DNA from 2 places in the Pseudomonas sp. RSB 5.4 genome. Region 1 is predicted to be linked to the other one. Evidence: predicted binding sites of a transcription regulator. Region 1 holds the regulator's gene; the other holds the start of a gene.

Evidence for each region. The regulator sigma-54, encoded in region 1, starts transcription at its own class of promoters, with help from an activator protein. The targets are predictions, from matches to a motif close to ANTGGCATNNANNTTGCTNT.
Region 2: flgB (flagellar basal body rod protein FlgB) is a predicted target of sigma-54. The motif match lies at 2,544-2,563, and genes of this name have one in related genera.

What each region holds. Positions count from the first base shown of each region.
Region 1 is NZ_CP146986.1:5,609,221-5,618,995, reverse strand. It holds gene mlaD (outer membrane lipid asymmetry maintenance protein MlaD) at 1-441, opposite strand, end outside; gene mlaE (lipid asymmetry maintenance ABC transporter permease subunit MlaE) at 441-1,238, opposite strand; gene V9L13_RS25215 (ATP-binding cassette domain-containing protein) at 1,238-2,047, opposite strand; gene V9L13_RS25210 (KpsF/GutQ family sugar-phosphate isomerase) at 2,323-3,297, shown strand; gene V9L13_RS25205 (HAD family hydrolase) at 3,297-3,821, shown strand; gene lptC (LPS export ABC transporter periplasmic protein LptC) at 3,830-4,402, shown strand; gene lptA (lipopolysaccharide transport periplasmic protein LptA) at 4,389-4,937, shown strand; gene lptB (LPS export ABC transporter ATP-binding protein) at 4,937-5,662, shown strand; gene V9L13_RS25185 (RNA polymerase factor sigma-54) at 5,849-7,342, shown strand; gene raiA (ribosome-associated translation inhibitor RaiA) at 7,416-7,724, shown strand; gene ptsN (PTS IIA-like nitrogen regulatory protein PtsN) at 7,737-8,201, shown strand; gene rapZ (RNase adapter RapZ) at 8,204-9,061, shown strand; gene V9L13_RS25165 (HPr family phosphocarrier protein) at 9,077-9,352, shown strand; gene V9L13_RS25160 (ZIP family metal transporter) at 9,390-9,775, opposite strand, start outside.
Region 2 is NZ_CP146986.1:2,956,054-2,965,828, forward strand. It holds gene flgE (flagellar hook protein FlgE) at 1-877, opposite strand, end outside; gene flgD (flagellar hook assembly protein FlgD) at 908-1,633, opposite strand; gene flgC (flagellar basal body rod protein FlgC) at 1,649-2,092, opposite strand; gene flgB (flagellar basal body rod protein FlgB) at 2,096-2,503, opposite strand; gene cheR (protein-glutamate O-methyltransferase CheR) at 2,873-3,700, opposite strand; gene V9L13_RS13295 (chemotaxis protein CheV) at 3,747-4,679, opposite strand; gene flgA (flagellar basal body P-ring formation chaperone FlgA) at 4,762-5,523, shown strand; gene flgM (flagellar biosynthesis anti-sigma factor FlgM) at 5,683-6,009, shown strand; gene V9L13_RS13310 (flagellar protein FlgN) at 6,058-6,525, shown strand; gene V9L13_RS13315 (flagellar regulator YcgR PilZN domain-containing protein) at 6,618-7,364, shown strand; gene V9L13_RS13320 (MFS transporter) at 7,596-8,972, opposite strand; gene V9L13_RS13325 (glutamine synthetase family protein) at 9,042-9,775, opposite strand, start outside.

The DNA of each region.
Region 1 (9,775 bases):
GAGCAGGAATTTACCGATCAGGTCTTCCAGTACCAGAGACGACTGCGTGTCGTGGATGGTTCCACCATCCTTCAGACGGGTGTCTTCCCCGCCCACGCTGATACCGATGTACTTCTCGCCCAACAGGCCAGCGGTCAGGATAGACGCTGTGGAGTCGGTCGGCAGGTTGTCGACCTTTTTATCCACTTGCAGGGTTACCCGCCCGGTGAAGCTGTCGCGATCCAGATCGATGGCCGTGACCTTGCCGATGGTCACACCGGCCATGGTCACTTTGGCTCTGACCGTCAAACCGGCGATATTGTCGAAGTAGGCATACAGTTTATAGGTGTCGGTGGTCGAAGTCGGAGACAGGCCACTGACCCGCAGGGCAAGCAGCAACAAGGCCAGGATCCCTGCCAGCAGGAACAGGCCGACACCGATTTCCAGGGTGCGGTTTTGCATCAGAAATCTCCAAACATCAAAGCGGTCAGAATAAAGTCCAGGCCCAGTACCGCCAGCGAGGCGAATACCACGGTCTTGGTGGTGGCGCGACTGATGCCCTCGGAAGTGGGCTCACAGTCATAGCCTTGGAATACGGCGATCCAGGTCACGACGAAGGCGAAAACGATACTTTTGATGACGCCGTTGAGCACATCGCTGGTGAAGTTCACGCTGTTCTGCATGTTCGCCCAGTAGGAACCTTCATACACGCCAAGCCAGTCGACAGCCACCCACGAACCGCCCCAGATCCCCACCACGCTGAAAATCATCGCCAGCACCGGCAGGGAAATGAAACCGGCCCACAGACGCGGGGCAATAATGTATTTGAGCGGATCGACACCGATCATTTCCAGGCTGGAAAGCTGCTCGGTGGACTTCATGTTGCCAATTTCCGCGGTCAGCGCCGAACCGGCACGCCCGGCAAACAGCAAGGCGGTCACCACCGGACCCAGTTCACGCAGCAACGTCAGGGCCACCATCTGTCCCACCGCCTGCTCCGAACCGTAGCTCGACAGAATACTGAAGCCCTGCAGCGCCAGCACCATGCCGATGAAAATCCCGGACACGACGATGATCACCAGCGACATGACGCCAACCGAATGCAGCTGCTTGACCAACAGGCCAAAACCGCCGCTGATGCCGCCACGACCGAGCAGGGCGTGGAACAGGAACAGGGTCGCACGACCAAACACCGCAACGGCGTCGATCGCCGCCTCGCCGAAACGGCGTACGCGTTCTATTAATGAAATTCTGCGCATCAGCGCTTCCCCAGAAGATCTGCGCGGTAATCCGTCGCTGGAAAATGATACGGCACCGGGCCATCGGGGTTGCCGGTCATGAACTGGCGAATACGCGGCTCATCCGAATTCATCAACTCGTCCGGCGTGCCCTGCCCCAGCACCTGACCATCACCCACTACATAGATGTAGTCAGCGATGCTCGCGGTTTCGGCCAGATCGTGGGAGACCACGATACTGGTGATCCCCAGCGCATCGTTGAGCAGACGGATCAGGCGTACCAGCACGCCCATGGCGATCGGGTCCTGACCGACGAAAGGTTCGTCGTACATTAGAATCTGCGGATCGAGCGCAATTGCCCGGGCCAGCGCCACGCGACGCTTCATGCCGCCGGACAGTTCGTCGGGCATCAGCTCGATGGCGCCGCGCAGACCGACCGCCTGCAATTTGAGCAGAACGATGTCGCGGATCATTTCGTCCGGCAATTGGGTATGAACGCGCAGGGGGAAAGCGACGTTCTCGAAGACATCGAGATCGGTAAACAGCGCGCCGCTCTGAAACAGCACGCCCATGTGCTTGCGCGCATCGAACAGATCACTGCGCGACAGCGTCGGCAGGTTCTGGCCGTTGACCCAGACTTCGCCGCTGGAAGGACGCAACTGTGCACCCATCAAGCGCAACAAAGTGGTCTTGCCGCACCCGGAAGGTCCCATGATGCCGGTAACCTTGCCACGCGGGATGCGAATATCGACGTTATTGAAAATGCTGCGCGCACCGCGCTTGAAGGAGACTCCCTTCAGCTCGACCGCGTAGGCGTTATCGGCACTCATCTAAACTCCTTGCGATGCAGCCTCTCACTCGGACGCCTGGCTTTCCGCAGAAAGCACATACCTCCCGGGCAGGCCGAACTGGCGGCGAACTATATCACTGCAAAGGCCAAGCGCCCAAGGCCCATGCCCCCCTGTGTTCAGCGATATGACAGGCGCGGCCGCGCTTTTTCAGGGTTTTGGTTACGAGGAATGACAAAGCACAACGAACTTGCGTGAGGCTTTTCAACATAACCGCTATAATCGCCGCCTTTTCATCGGGCTATACGATTTCTGACATGAGCCAATCCAGCGACCTGATTCAATCGGCACAACGCACCATCCGCCTCGAAGTGGAAGCCGTACAAGGCTTGTTGCCCCATATCGACGCCGATTTCGTACGCGCTTGCGAGATGATTCTGGCCAGCAAAGGCCGTGTGGTCGTGGTCGGCATGGGCAAATCCGGGCACGTCGGCAACAAGATTGCCGCGACCCTGGCCAGCACCGGCACCCCGGCATTTTTCGTCCACCCGGCCGAAGCCAGTCATGGCGACATGGGCATGATCACCCGTGACGACGTGATTCTCGCCCTCTCCAACTCCGGCTCGACCAACGAAATCGTCACCTTGCTGCCCCTGATCAAGCGCCTGGGTATCCAGTTGATCAGCCTGACCGGCAATCCGCAGTCGCCGTTGGCCAAGGCCGCCGAAGTCAATCTCAATGTTCACGTCGAGCACGAAGCCTGCCCGCTGAACCTGGCGCCGACTTCCTCGACCACCGCAGCGCTGGTCATGGGCGATGCCCTGGCCGTGGCGCTGCTGGAAGCGCGTGGCTTCACCGCCGAAGATTTTGCTTTTTCCCACCCGGGCGGTGCCTTGGGTCGACGCCTGCTGCTGAAAGTGGAAAACGTCATGCACGCTGGGCAAGAGCTGCCGCAGGTACAACGCGGCACCCTGCTCAAGGACGCGCTCATGGAAATGACCCGCAAGGGTCTGGGCATGACCGTCATCCTTGAAGCCGATGGCAAGCTGGCCGGGATCTTCACCGACGGCGACCTGCGCCGCACCCTGGATCGCAGCATCGACATCCGCAGCGCCACCATCGACCAGGTCATGACCGCACACGGCAAGACCGCACGGCCCGAGATGCTCGCCGCCGAAGCGCTGAAAATCATGGAAGACCACCGAATCAACGCACTGGTGGTCGTGGACGAAGAAGATCGCCCGATTGGCGCCTTCAACCTCTCCGATCTGCTGCGTGCAGGAGTGATGTAATGACAAGCGATCTGCTGCAACGCGGCAAAGCGATCAAACTGGCAGTGTTCGACGTCGACGGCGTCCTCACCGACGGGCGCCTGTACTTCCTTGAAGACGGCAGCGAATTCAAGACGTTCAACACCCTCGACGGCCAAGGCATCAAGATGCTGATGAATGCTGGTGTCGAGACGGCCATCATCAGTGGCCGCAAGACGCCGGTGGTTGAGCGTCGAGCGAAGAACCTCGGCATCCCGCATCTGTTTCAGGGCCGCGAAGACAAATTGGTGGTTCTGGACGGTCTTCTGCAGCAACTGGGCCTAAGCTATGAACAGGTCGCCTACCTCGGTGACGACTTGCCTGACCTGCCGGTGATCCGCCGCGTAGGTCTGGGCATGGCCGTCGCCAATGCTGCCGATTTCGTGCGCGAACACGCCCATGGCGTCACTCGGGCCCGTGGTGGCGAAGGTGCCGCCCGCGAATTCTGCGAATTGATCCTGCGCGCCCAGGGCCGCCTCGATGCGGCCAACGCCGCGTACCTGTGAGCCAAATCATGTTTAGCAAAAAATTTCGCAACTTCCTGCTGTTCGGCTGTATCGCTGCCATGTTTGCAGCGGTCGGCTACTGGAATATCAGTCCGGAACGCTTTCTCGACAAGCCTGCAGCCAAGGCCGAAGACACTGCCATCGACTGGTACGCCACCAATACCCACACCTTTCAGTACCTCCCGGACGGCAAGCTGCAATACGAGATGACGTCGGACAAGGCCGAGCATCTGAAAGCGACGGATGTGACGCTTGTCACCAAACCCGACCTGAACATGTTCCGCGGCACCGAGTTTCCGTGGCACGTGACCAGCGAGCGCGGTGAAGTGAATTCAGGCGGCACCGAGGTCGAACTGATCGATTCCGTACGCGTCAAGCGTACTGACGAAAAGAACCGCGACACCTTGATCACCAGCACACGCATGACAGTGTTCCCGCAGCAGCAATATGCGCAGACCGCGCAACCCGTTAGAATCGACGGCGCTGGGGGTGTATCGACTGGCGTGGGAATGAAGGCGTATTTGAAGGAAAGCAGGATACACCTGCTATCTAACGTAAGAGGACAGTATGAGGCTCGTTAAAACCCTCCCTATTTTGCTCAGTCTGGGCGCAGCACTGGGAAGCGTGAGCGCCTGGGCTCTGCCGAACGATCAAGAGCAGCCCATTCGCATTCAGGCCGACGATGCCCAGATGGACGACAAGAATGGCGTTGCCACCTATAAAGGTGACGTGATCATTACCCAGGGCTCGATGAAGGTGACCGGTAATACCGTGACCCTGACTCGCACCCCGACCGGTGATATCGACGTGGTGACCTCAGTCGGCAACCTCGCCTACTTCGAACAGCTGCAGACTGCCGGCGACAAAAAACCTGTGCAGGGCTGGGGCGTGACCATCCAGTATCACGCGCAGCAGAATCGCGTCGTGCTGATCGACAAGGCCAAGGTTGTCGACAAGGACAACAACACCACTCAGGGCGAAAAAATCGTCTATGACACGGTGAAAAAACTGGCCAGCGCCGGCCGCGCTACCGGCAGTAAGGTCACCGAGGCGCGTCCGCGCATCGACATGGTGATCCAGCCGAAGCCGAAAAACGACGAGAAAAAGGCCCAGTAATGGCAACTCTGAAAGCTCAACACCTGGCCAAGGCCTATAAAAGCCGCCAGGTTGTGCGCGACGTCAGCCTGTCGATCGACAGTGGCCAGATCGTTGGCCTGCTCGGCCCGAACGGCGCCGGCAAGACGACCTGCTTCTATATGATCGTCGGCCTGGTGCAGGCCGATCAGGGCCGCGTGTTGATCGATGATCTGGACGTCAGCCATCAGCCGATGCACGGCCGCGCCAAGGCCGGTATCGGCTATCTGCCGCAAGAAGCGTCGATCTTCCGCAAACTGTCGGTGGCCGATAACATCATGGCCATCCTCGAAACCCGCGCGGAACTCGACAAGGCCGGTCGTCGCAAGGAACTGGAAAGCCTGCTGCAGGAATTCCACATCAGCCACATCCGCGACAACCTCGGCATGAGCCTGTCCGGTGGTGAACGCCGCCGGGTGGAAATCGCCCGCGCACTGGCGACCGCACCGAAATTCATCCTGCTCGACGAACCGTTCGCCGGTGTTGACCCGATCTCGGTCGGCGACATCAAGCAGATCATCCACCACCTCAAGGCCAAGGGCATCGGTGTTCTGATCACCGACCACAACGTGCGTGAGACCCTGGATATCTGCGAAACCGCCTACATCGTCAACGACGGTCAACTGATCGCCGAAGGCGATGCTGCGACCATCCTTGCCAACGATCTGGTGAAGGAAGTGTATCTGGGCCACGAGTTCCGCCTGTAAGCACCAAGGCACTTGACCAGCCTCCGGGTGCTGTATCGATGAAGCAGGCTTTTATACGCTTTTATTGTTACAGCGCTCTAGGCAAACACGACAGTTTCAGGCATATAATTTGCTTAAGTTTGGCGCTTCGGCGCCCTGTAGTGGATGGCGCATGCGCGCCGGCGAATAAGGTGTTAAGCCCCTGCCATGAAACCATCGCTAGTCTTGAGAATGGGCCAGCAGCTGACGATGACACCGCAGCTGCAACAGGCCATCCGCCTGCTCCAATTGTCGACCCTGGACCTGCAACAGGAAATCCAGGAGGCCCTGGAATCCAATCCGATGCTCGAACGCCAGGAAGAAGGCGACGACTTCGACAACTCCGATCCTTTGGCCGACAACGCCGAACAAAAGCCCAACACCGACATTCAGGAACCGTCATACCAGGAAACCGCCCCGACGGTGGACAACCTGGAGGAAGGTGAATGGAACGAGCGCATTCCCAACGAGCTGCCGGTCGACACTGCCTGGGAAGATGTCTACCAGACCAGCGCCAGCAGCCTGCCCAGCGGCGATGACGACGAGTGGGACTTCACCACCCGCACCTCTGCCGGGGAAAGCCTGCAGAGCCATTTGCTCTGGCAATTGAACCTGGCGCCGATGTCCGACACCGACCGCCTGATCGCCGTGACCCTGATCGATTGCATCAACAATCAGGGCTACCTCGACGAAACCCTCGAAGAAATTCTCGACGCCTTTGATCCGGAACTCGACATCGAGCTGGACGAGATCGAAGCCGTCCTGCACCGCATCCAGCAGTTCGAACCCGCCGGCATCGGCGCCCGCAACCTCGGCGAATGCCTGTTGCTGCAACTGCGCCAGCTCCCGGCCAAGACTCCGTGGCTGAACGAAGCCAAGCGTCTGGTCAGCGATTACATCGATCTGCTCGGCAGCCGCGACTACAGCCAGCTGATGCGGCGTATGAAGCTCAAGGAAGATGAGCTGCGTCAGGTCATCGAACTGGTGCAGAGCCTGAATCCGCGCCCGGGCTCGCAGATCGAATCGACTGAAGCCGAGTACGTGGTGCCGGACGTCATTGTGCGCAAGGACAACGAACGCTGGCTGGTCGAGCTGAATCAGGAGTCGGTGCCCCGTCTGCGGGTCAACGCACAGTACGCCGGTTTTGTCCGTCGCGCCGATACCAGCGCCGATAACACCTTCATGCGCAATCAGTTGCAGGAAGCGCGCTGGTTCATCAAGAGCCTGCAAAGCCGCAACGAAACCCTGATGAAAGTGGCGACCCAGATCGTCGAGCATCAGCGCGGTTTCCTGGAGTACGGCGACGAAGCCATGAAGCCGTTGGTCCTGCACGACATCGCCGAGGCGGTTGGTATGCACGAATCGACGATTTCCCGCGTCACTACCCAGAAATTCATGCATACCCCACGGGGCATTTATGAACTGAAATACTTTTTCTCCAGCCACGTCAGCACCTCCGAAGGCGGCGAATGCTCGTCCACGGCGATTCGCGCGATCATCAAGAAACTGGTTGCGGCGGAAAATCAGAAAAAGCCGTTGAGTGACAGCAAGATCGCTGGTTTACTGGAGGCACAAGGCATTCAGGTGGCTCGCCGCACCGTCGCCAAGTACCGCGAATCCCTCGGGATCGCGCCTTCGAGCGAACGCAAGCGGTTGATGTAAGCCACGTTACAGCGTTCCAGTGGCAGGCTCTTCGGCCTGCCGCTTTATGCACTGGCAACGAAGGAGAAGCTGTATGCAAGTCAACATCAGTGGACACCAACTGGAAGTGACCCAACCTCTGCGTTCCTATATCGAGGAAAAACTCCAACGACTGGAGCGCCATTTCGACAAGATCACCAACGTGCAGGTCACGATGTGCGTCGAAAAGCTGAAGCAGAAAATCGAAGCCACCTTGCATATTCCCGGCAGCGAAGTGGTCGCCAACGCAGAAGATACCGACATGTACGCTGCGATCGACGCACTGACCGACAAGCTGGATCGCCAACTCAAAAAGCATAAGGAAAAGACCCAGAGCCTCCTCCAGGGCGCGACAGGTCGTTAACACCCCCAACCCATGATCCGACTTGAAAGTATCCTGACCCCCGGCCGTTCCCTGGTGAACGTGCCGGGCGGCAGTAAAAAGAAAGCCCTCGAACAGATTGCCAACCTGATCGCCCGCGAAGTGCCGGGTCTGGAGATGCAAGATGTCTTCGAGGCGCTGATCGCCCGTGAGAAACTTGGCTCCACCGGTTTCGGCAACGGCATCGCCATTCCCCACTGTCGCCTCAAAGGCTGTGAAGCGCCTGTCAGCGCTTTGATGCACCTTGATGCGCCTATCGATTTCGATGCCATCGACGGTGCGCCGGTTGACCTGCTGTTTGTCCTGCTGGTCCCGGAAGCTGCCACCGATGCCCACCTGGAATTACTGCGCCAGATCGCCAGCATGCTCGATCGCAAGGAAGTGCGCGAAAAACTGCGCAGCGCACCGAGCAACGAAGCCTTGTATCAGGTCGTCCTGAGCGAGCAAAACGGGCATTAATCATGCGCTTGATCATCGTCAGCGGCCGCTCCGGCTCGGGTAAAAGCACTGCCCTGGATGTCCTTGAGGACAACGGCTACTACTGCATCGACAACCTGCCGGCCGGTCTGCTGCCGGAACTGGCCGAACGCGCGCTGATCCACACCGAACTGGCCCAGCCGCTGGTGGCGGTGTCGATTGATGCGCGCAACCTGCCAAGCCACCTGTCGCGTTTCCCCGAGTTGCTGGAAGAAGTCCGCGCCCGGCACATCCAGTGCGATGTGCTGTATCTGGATGCCGACGAAGAAACCCTGCTCAAGCGCTTTTCGGAAACCCGCCGTCGTCACCCGCTGAGCACGGCCAACCGCTCGCTGGCCGAAGCGATCAACGACGAGACTGCCCTGCTCGGGCCGATTGCCGACCTGGCCGACCTCAAGGTCAACACCACCAATCTGAACCTGTACCAGTTGCGCGACACCATCAAGCTACGCCTGCTGAACCAGCCGGAGCCGGGCACGGCCTTCCTGGTCGAGTCGTTCGGCTTCAAGCGCGGCATGCCGGTGGATGCGGATCTGGTGTTCGACGTGCGCTGCCTGCCCAATCCGTACTGGAAGCCTGAATTGCGCGCACAATCCGGTCTCGATGCACCGGTCGCCGAATATCTGGCGGCGCAGCCGGAGGTTGACGAGATGTTTCAAGACATCTACGGCTACCTGAATAAATGGCTGCCGCGTTTTGCCGCGAGCAACCGCGCCTACGTCACCATTGCCATTGGCTGCACCGGCGGGCATCACCGCTCCGTTTACCTGACCGAACGTCTGGGTCAGGCCCTGCAGAAAACCCTGAAGAACGTCCAGGTTCGCCACCGCGACCTCACTTAAAGGATTCACACCGCGATGCCTGCTCTGGAAATCGAAATCATCAATAAGCTGGGCCTGCATGCCCGAGCGTCGGCCAAATTCGTCGGGGTAGCGGGTAAGTTCCCGGATTGCACGATCAGAGTGGGGCGCACACCCGAAACCACAGTTGATGGCAAAAGCATCATGGCGATGATGATGCTGGCCGCCGGCAAAGGCACCAAGATCTATCTGAGTACCGAAGGCCATCAGGAGCAGGAAGCGCTGGATGCGCTGGTGGCATTGATCAACAACTACTTCGATGAAGGTGGTTGATCCTGCATGGAGGGGGAGCTTGCTCCCTCTCTGCCAATCAGCCCAGCGCCGTATCCATCACCATCATCAGACAGAACCCGATCAGCAAGCCAAGACTGGCAAGCTTGTCATGACCATTGCGTCGCGACTCGGGGATCACCTCATGCGTCACCACCAGCAACATCGCCCCCGCCGCCAGCGCCAGCCCCAACGGCAACAACAGCTCCGCCAGACTGACCAGCCACGCACAGAGCAGCGCAAACACTGGCTCGACCAGCCCTGAAGCCGCCCCGATCAAGAACGCCCTGACCCGCGACATCCCCGCCCCGGCCAGCACCAGCGCAATCACCAATCCTTCTGGCACATCCTGCAAGGCAATGCCCATCGCCAGACTGTCGGCATCCGGCATGCCACCACCTGCAGAGACACCCACCGCCATGCCTT
Region 2 (9,775 bases), 2.7 Mb from region 1:
GCGTGAATTTGCCGTTGGTCACGGTGCCCGGTACCCAGCCGGTCAGCTTCAAGTCGCTGCTGATAATCGGATTGGCCGGGTCCGCCGGGTTAGGCGTGCTGACCTGAGTGAGATTGCCAGAGCTGTCGAAGGTCAGTGTCGAAGCAACCGGAGGAGTGGCAGGATCGCTTGGATCGCTACCGGTAGCGTCCGGATTGCGCCCATCCACCAGGGTGTAAACCTTCCAGGTATTGTCATCAGTCTTCACAAAGTACTGATCCATGACGTGCGAGTTGCCCTGAGTGTCATAGATCGGGGTACTGAACGACTTGGTGTACGTCGCAAGCTTGGTCGGATCGAACACGACAGCGTTGGCGCCCGTATCGACGATTTTTGTTGCCGAGGAGTTCAGGTTGATGCTCGAAGTCACCAACGAAGTCGATTTCGGCGCCAGGTTCGAGGTGTCGATCTTCAGGTCGGTCAACACGCCGTTGATGATCTTGCCGTTGGCGTCCACACCGTAACCTTGCAGACGCGAGGTGTAGTCGGTGTTGGTGATATAGCCGGCATTGTCGACCTTGAACGTACCGGCACGGGTGTAAGTGATCGCGCCGTTGTTGCTCATGGTGAAGAAGCCGGAACCGTTGATGCCCATGTCCAACACGTTGCCAGTGTTGTTGATATCACCCTGGGTGAACTGCTGGGACACGTTGGCCAGGCGCACACCGTTGCCGATGACCTTGCTGCCGCTACCCAGGCGAGTGGCCGAGTAGACGTCTTCGAATTCTGCACGGGACGATTTGAAACCGGCGGTCGCGACGTTGGCGATGTTGTTGCCGGTCACGTCCAGTTGTTTGTTGGCTGCATAGAGACCGCTAAGGCCGATATTGAAAGACATATTCCACTCCTTTGTGCCGGTTAGTCGGCTCTATATACCAATGGTTTGTACTTTGGACAGGGCAACGGTGCCCTTGCCGGACAGGTTGAGCATCAGCTCGCCACCGGTCTGGCTGATGGTCACACTGTTGACCGTGGCTGGCAGATAGGTCGCCATATCGGTCGAGGTGCCATTGATCGAGGCGTTGGCCTTGACGGTGTAGGTACCGGTATTCACCAGGTTGCCGTCCTTGTCCTTGCCGTCCCAGGTGAAGCTCGCGCTGCCTGCGGCGCGACTGCCCAGATCGATGGTGCGAACGACCGTGCCGCTGCTGTCGGTAATGCTGACGGTGCCGCCGGCAATCGACGACGGAACGGTGACCGAACCGGTCATGCCTTTGCTCGGGTCGTCCAATTGAACGGTGTTGGTCTGCACGATCACGTTGCGGCCCACCAGCGACGACGCCTGCAGGGCCTGCGAGGAGTTGTAGTTGCCGGCCAGCGAGCTGACGGTGCTGTTAAGCGTGGTGATGCCTTCCAGGCTGCTGAACTGCGCCAACTGCGCAACGAACGCGCTGTTGTCCTGCGGGTCGAGCGGGTTCTGGTTTTTCAGCTGGGTGACCAGCAATTGCAGGAACGCATCCTTGCCCAGCGCCTGGCCGCCGGTGGAACTGTTAGTCGCAGAAGCAATGCCATCGGCGGTCGAACTGGTCTTCTTCGACGAGTTCGCCAGGATGTCATTCATGCTCAAGCTGCTGGTGGTATCGGAAACACTCATGGCAGTCGCCCCTTATTACTGACCGAGGGTCAGCACCTTCTGCATCATGGTTTTGGCGGTGTTCATCATTTCGGCGTTGGTCTGGAACGACCGGCTCGCGGAAATCATGTCAGCCATTTCTTCCACCACGTTGACGTTCGGGTAGTAGACGTAACCCTTGGCGTCAGCGGCCGGATGGTTCGGCTCGTAGCGCGCTTCGAGGTTGCTCTGGTCTTCGACCACGCCAAGCACCTGTACGCCCTGCCCTGCAGCGTCCTGGCTCTGGAACAGCGAGTTGCTGCCGCTGTTCTGGCCGCCCTGGAACATGGTGGCGAACACCGGGTGACGGGCGCGGTAAGTCTGGTCGATGCTCGACGAGACAGTTTCGGCGTTGGCTATGTTCGAAGCCACGGTGTTCAGACGCGTGGTTTGTGCGCTCATGCCGCTGCCGGCAATGTTGAAAACGCTAGACAGGGACATGGATTACTCTCCGCGCAGGGCTGACACCAGCCCTTTGAATTTGCTGTTGAGCAGAGTGAAGCTGGCCTGGAAGCCGACCGCGTTTTCCGCGTAATTCGACTGCTCGAGCTGAGCGTCCACGGTGTTCTGGTCGATCGAAGGCTGCATCGGCGTGCGATACATCAGCGACTCGTCGCCATTGCCCACGCCTTCAGCCTCGATGTGACGGCTGTTGGTCATGTTCAGGGCGATGGTGCCGTTGGCGTTCTTCTGGCTCTGTGCTTCGAGCACTTTGGAGAAGTCCAGATCCCGAGCCTTGTAGTTCGGGGTATCGGCGTTGGCGATGTTGTTGGCCAACACTTCGGCGCGCTGGGCGCGGAAGCCCAATGCCTTTTCGTGAATGCCGAGCGCTTTATCGAAGCTGATGCTCATGTCGGGAACCTTCGGGTGACCGGTTTTTCGTACCTGAGCTTTAGCAAGCCGCGTGCCAATGCGAGAAACCCCCGAAAACCGTGGCCTTGCGGGGCATTGGCAAAGCGGCAATGCCAGAAAAGCGGCAAACGGCTTCCGCTGGCTGCCGCTTTTCTGCCGCTTGCCCTCCCCTCCACCCACACCACAGACCCACTGTGGGAGCGGGCTTGCTCGCGAAAGCGTCGAGTCAGTCGATATCTGTTTTTCTGACACACTGCCTTCGCGAGCAAGCCCGCTCCCACAGGGGATTTGTGGTGTGTGAGGGAGATAATTCAGGCACAAAAAAACGGGAGCCCCTGAGGACTCCCGTTTTTTGTATTGCCGATGCAATCACTTCGCCTGGTAAATGATCCCCGGGCTGCACTGGACCATCTGGTAATGATCCGGCAAACCGTTCAGCGCTTCGGAAGCGCCGAGGAACAGATACCCGCCCGGCTTCAGCGTGCTGTGAATGCGCAACAGGATGTCTTTCTTCACCTCGGCGGAGAAGTAGATCAGCACGTTGCGGCAAAACACGATGTCGAACTTGCCAAGACTCGCATAGCTGTCGAGCAGGTTGAACGAGCGGAACTCCACGCGATTCTTGATCGGCGCCTTGACCGCCCAGCGTCCCGGCCCTTTCGGGTCGAAGTAGCGCTGCAGACGATCGGCGGACAAACCGCGACCGATCGCCAGACTGTCGTACTCGCCGGTCTTGCAGTTGTTCAGCATGCTGCCGGACAGGTCGGTGGCAACGATCTGCACACCCATCTTCAACTGACCGAGGTTGCTGCGCTCGAACTCATCGATCGACATCGACAGCGAATACGGTTCCTGACCCGACGAGCACGCCGCCGACCAGATCCGCAGACGCTGGTTGGGACTGGCTTTGATCGCCTCGGGCAGCACCTTGTTCTTCAAGACTTCAAACGGATAGGTGTCACGAAACCACAGGGTTTCGTTGGTCGTCATGGCATCGACCACCTGCTCGCGCAAACCGCTGCGCGGCTGGGTCTGGATGCGCTGTACCAGCTCACCCAGGGACTTGATGCCTTGCTGCTCCATCAGTTTGTTGAGACGGCTCGAGACCAGGTACTGCTTGTTTTCACCGAGCAAAATGCCACAGGCTTTTTCCAGGAAGACCCGGAACTGTTCGAAATCCAAATTACCCGTAGACAATGATGCCGCCTCTTAAATCGTGTTGACCGCCAGGGGCAGAAGGCCCCTAGCTGATATCTGCTGCTTTGATCCGGTCGACTACCCGGGATGCCAGGTCATCAGGACGGAATTTGGCCAGGAAGTCATCGGCACCGACTTTCTTGACCATCGCCTGATTGAATACCCCCGACAACGAAGTATGCAGGATGATATGAAGCTTTTGCATGCGCGGGTCGCTGCGGATCTCCGCCGTCAGGGTGTACCCGTCCATCTCCGGCATCTCGATGTCGGAAATCATCATCAGGAACTCTTCTTCCGGCTTCTTGCCCTCATCGACCAGCTTGCGCAGGTAATCCAGCGCCTGCTTGCCGTCGTTCAGCGCCACCACTTCGACACCGACCGTCTGCAGGCAACGCGTGACCTGCTTGCGCGCCACCGACGAGTCATCGACCGTCAATACCCGCAGCGACAACGCCTTGCTCTGGGTCTCGACATCGACCACACCGACCGAAATCGCCTCGGGGGTCGGCGCGACTTCCGCCAGCACCTTCTCGACGTCGATGATTTCGACTAACTGATTGTCGACTCGAGTCACAGCGGTCAGGTAATGATCGCGACCCGTGCCCTTGGGCGGCGGATGGATCTCTTCCCAGTTCATGTTGACGATGCGCTCCACCGAGCGGACCAGGAAACCCTGGGTCTTGGTGTTGTACTCCGTGATGATCACGAACGGATTTTTCTTGTCTTTCAACGCTCCGGAACCGGTCGCCATTGCCAGATCAAGGATCGGAATGGTCGCCCCCCGGATATTCGCCACCCCGCACACGACAGGACTGGACTTGGGCATCAACGTCAGGGACGGGCATTGCAGCACTTCCCGCACCTTGAACACGTTGATTCCGTAGAGCTGTTGACCGTCGAGACGGAACAACAACAGCTCCAGGCGATTCTGCCCTACCAGTTGCGTGCGCTGGTTCACCGAATCCATTACACCAGCCATGCCCAGACTCCTACACCAACGCCAAGTGTTGTTGCGACGCACATTCATTGCTAAACGGCACGGCGCTTGCTTTTTAACTCGTATGAACGCTCAAACGACATTTTTCCGACGCCTGACCTCCCGCACCCGCAAAGCGTTGTGCGCGACGTCTGCCGTCTGCTTGTTTTTCGCTGGCAGCCCTGCCGGTGCTGATACGGTTACCTTGCCTGACATGCTTATCGGCGTCACTCAGGGCTTTCTTGAGTTCACCGTAGAAGACTATCTGGCTACCAGTCAAACCGAAGGCCGCTACGAAATCGAGGTCAACCAGCTCGACCCACGTATGCGCATGCCTATGTGCGACAAGGAATTGACAGCGTCACTGGAGAGTCCGGCACGTCCGCTGGGCCGGGTCACGGTCAAGGTCCGTTGCGAGGGAAGCTCGCCCTGGACGGTGTTCGTGCCCGCTCAAGTCCGCCTGTTTCGCGAGATTGTCACCACCACCCGACCGCTCAAACGCGCCGGGATTATCGAGCCGCAGGACGTGACCTTGCGTGAACGCGACGTCAGCCAGATCAATCAGGGTTTCCTGACGTCGGTGGATGAAGCCATCGGGCAAAAATTAACCCGACCAACGGTCGCCGATCAGGTCATTACTCTGGTGCATCTGGAACAGGCTGAAGTGGTGCGCAAGGGCGATCAGGTGGTCATCATCGCCCGCAGCGGTACGCTCGCCGTACGCATGCCCGGCGAAGCCCTGGCCAACGGCGGTCTGAAGGAGCAGATCCGGGTGAAAAACCTGAACTCCAACCGGGTGATCAAGGCGCAGGTCATCGCGCCGGGCCAAGTGGAAGTGGCCATGTAAAACGCTCAAGCAGAAAACTGGCGCCGGCCTCGACGCTTCCCTAAACTGTGCCGAAGCAGGACACGCTTCGACGCATGCAGCTCATTGCAAATGAGCCTAAAGTTTTCCAGGGGATGGCCGAGAACATGGCAAGCGTCCAAATTCCCAGAGGTTTTTAACATGGTCATCGATTTCAGCCGTTTGAACAGCTCCTCGTCACTTACGGGCAGTACACGTACCAGCAACGCCAAGGAAACCGCCGATACCGGCACCTCCGCGCCGCTGAATACCCCGGCCGAAACGGCCAGTACCGTAAAAAGCGGGGAATCGGTACACCTCAGCAATGAGGCTCAACAGTTGCAGAAGGTCACTGACAAGCTGCGCGATCAGCCTGCCGTCGACAAAGCCCGAGTGGCCGAGTTGAAAGCAGCGATTGCCGATGGCAGCTATAAAGTCGACAGCAACCGTGTAGCCAGCAAACTGCTCAACTTCGAAGCCCAGCGCTAGGCTTTTGCCGGCGCCAGGCTTTTGGACGCTTAGAACCCAAGGCCAGCCATGCACGACACTAATTTATTGCAACTGATCACCGACGACTTTGCTCCAGCTCAACAATTGCTGGAGTTATTGCAAACCGAGTCCCTCGCCTTGCACGGTCGCGACATGCCCTTGCTCGAAGATATTCTGGCGCGCAAACAGGCATTGATCATTCTGCTTGAACAGCATGGCCGCAAGCGCAGCGAAATCCTCGCCAGCCTCAACCTGCCGCTCGATCGTCAGGGCCTGGAGCAACTGGCCAGCCAGTCGAGCATTGGCGATCAGTTGCTGTCCCAGAGCGACGTACTGACAGACCTGATTGCCCAGTGCCAGGCGGCCAATGTCAAAAACGGTCAGTCGATCCAGATTCAGCAGGCCACCACGGCCAATCAGCTGAAAATCCTCACCGGGGGCGAGCCACCAGCGTTGTATGACGCCACAGGCACTTTCGCCAAGCCCACCAAGCCGCGTACGCTCAGCCAGGCGTGAGCCATTCGATGTGCCTGCACTATCAACCCGCGAAACATGCTGGCAAAATGCTGGCTAGTCGTAGTCAAATTTTGTCTGGAGATTGAGAAAACGTGCCAAACGCCCTAAGCGCGGATGATACTCCGCAGCCACCAAAGGTGCTGACCACGCCCCTGGAAATCTCCAGCAACCTGCGCCAGCTGCAAGAAAGCCACGATCCGCTGATCATCACCTTTCACGAGCGCAGTCAGCGCTTCCAGAGCTACCTGATCAAGGTTGACCGGGAAACCGCGACGATTGCCCTGGACGAGATGATCCCGCGCGATGGCGAGCGTTTTCTGCTGGCCGGCGAACCGTTCAAGGTCGAAGGCTTTCACGAAGGCGTGCGCATCGCCTGGGAATGCAACGGCACGCTGAACATTGAAGAATCCGAAGGTGACCGCTTCTACACCGGCGAACTGCCGACCGAAGTGGTTTACCACCAGCGCCGCAACGCTTTTCGCGCGGCCCTGAAACTGACCGATCTGGTCAGCGTTGAACTCGGTGGCGAAAAGCTCAAGGCACCGCTCAACGGTAAACTGCTGGATATTTCCGCCACCGGTTGCAAGCTGCGCTTTGACGGCGACATCACCGATCGCCTGCAACTGGGCCAGGTTTATGACCGCATGATCGCCACCCCGCTGTTCGGCAATCAGCCGACTTCGGTCGAACTGCGTTATCTGCACTTCGAAGAAAAGCTCAACATCACCTTCGCCGGCCTGCGTTTCCACAACATCAGTGGTCAGGCGGCGCGCAACGTCGAGCGCTTCGTTTATCAACTGCAGCGTGAAGCACGCCGGTTCGATAAAGACGATCTGTGATTCGTACAGGCAAATAGAAAGGGCAGCCCCTCGCGGGACTGCCCTTTTTTATGCCAAAAATCTTTCTGCCAGCAACGGACACCTGTGGCGAGGGAGCTTGCTCCCGCTGGGGCGCGAAGCGCCCCCCCACCCTTTATCTGGCAAGCGGGGCCTGCTGCGCAGTCCAGCGGGAGCAAGCTCCCTCGCCACAGTTACAGTGTCTGCCTCTGAACAGCCTTACCCTCACCCGACTCAGGGTCTGGCCCCACTGATGTCCGGTGTCGGTTTATCACCCTCATCAGCCGAATCAGTTTCTGCCACAGCTTCAGGCTGAACCTCGGGTTCTGGCTCTGGCTCCGGCGTAACCGTGGTTTGCATCTGCTCCTGCACCACCTGCTCATCCACTCGCGGATCGAGCGCTGCCACCAGCGGCGAACTCGACATGCTGTCCGGCATCGCCACGTGATGCAGCGGTGCGTCGTCGACCTGATGCAGATTGGTCACGGCTTTCGGGCGAATGCGCCACACCAGCACCAGTGCAAAGAAGCTGAAGAACGCGTACAGACTCTGACTGCCGAACAGCTTCATCAGCACACCCGCCAGCAGCGGGCCGATACTCGCGCCGACACCGTAGGTCACCAGCAGCATCGCCGTCAGCGACACCCGGCGATCGCCCTCGACGTGGTCGTTGGAGAACGCCACCGCCAGCGGATACAGGCAGAACTGCACCAGCGAACAGAGGAAGCCAACCACAAACAGCACCTCCAGCGGCACTTGCGGCAGGATCGCCAACGGCAACGCTGCCACCGCCAGGAACCCGGCAAAGCAACGGATCAGCAGCGCCCGGTCATAACGGTCGGACAACCAGCCCAACGGCCACTGCACCAGCAGCCCGGCAAAAATGCAGCTACCCATGAACAGACCAACCTGCTCGGTCGACAGCCCCTGCTGCGACGCATACAGCGGCGCCAGACCGTAGAACGAGCCGATGATCAGACCGGCCCCCAGCACCGTGCTCAACGACTGCGGCACCCGCTTGATAAAGAAGCGCGGCTCCATCGGTGCCGGATGCAGTGGCGCCGGGTGGATCCGTCGAGTCAGCGCCACCGGCACCAGACACAAGGCAAAACACAGCGCGACCAGCATCAGCAGTTCCAGGCCGAGGCCCGGGTGCATGACCAGAATCAGCTGACCCAGCACCAGCCCCAGATACGAAGCGATCATGTAACCGCTGAACACCAGCCCGCGCTGGTTGGCGTCGGCCTGCTCGTTGAGCCAGCTCTCGATCACCATGTATTGGCACATCATGCCCAGACCGACGATGGTCCGCAGCACCAGCCATGCCGGCAGCCAGTCGACCAGACCATGTCCGAGCACCGCCGCGCCGACGATCCCGGCACACGCCGAATAAGCCCGAATGTGTCCGACCCGGGCGATCAGCCGGTGACCAATCTTGCCGCCCAGCACCAGTCCAAAATAGTTGGCCGCCATCAGCGCACCGACCCACAGCCCATCGACATGGTCAGCGGCCAGGCGCAAAGCCAGGTATGTAGATAGAAGGCCCGAGCCGATCAACATCATCAGCGAGGCGAAATACAGCGCTCGAAAGGATTTCCAGATTTGGCGCATCGGCGTTCCGAGCGGCTCCTTGCAGTAAGTATCGGGCTATCCAAACGATAGCCCGATGACGACAGTTCGTCAGGCCTGGGCTGCTAGAACACGCCGTTCCCAGGGAGTGATTTCATCAAAGAAGCTGGTCAACTCCATGGTCTTCGAAGCGATGTAGCCTTCGATGAACTCCTGTCCGAACAGTTCCCTGGCCAATTGGCTACGTTTCAGACGCTCGAGCGCGGCATGCAAGGTACACGGCAACGAAAGATTGTCCGGCACTTCGAATTCGCCCTGAATCGCAGCGCTCGGCTCCAGCTCATGCTCGATACCATGCAAGCCGGCGGCCAGGCTCGCGGCAATCGCCAGATACGGATTGGCATCGGCGCCAGGCAAACGATTTTCGACCCGCCGGGCCACCGGCGAACTGGCCGGAATCCGCAGCCCTGCCGCGCGATTGTCGTGGGACCAGCAGGCATTGTTCGGTGAAGCATACGGGTGACACAGACGCTGATAGGAGTTCACGTTCGGTGCAAACAGTGCGGTGAAATCAGCCATGCCCGCCTGCTGCCCGCCGATGAAATGGCGGAACATTGCGGTCGGCTGGCCGTTCTCGTCGCTGAACACGTTGTTGCCAGTGGCGATCTCGACGATGCTCTGGTGAATGTGCATCGAACTACCGGGCGTGTGTGCCAGCGGCTTGGCCATGCACACCACGCTCAGACCATGCTTGAGCGCGACTTCCTTGAGCAGGTGTTTGAACAGGAAAGTCTGGTCGGCCAGCAACAGCGGATCACCGTGCAGCAAGTTGATCTCGAACTGGC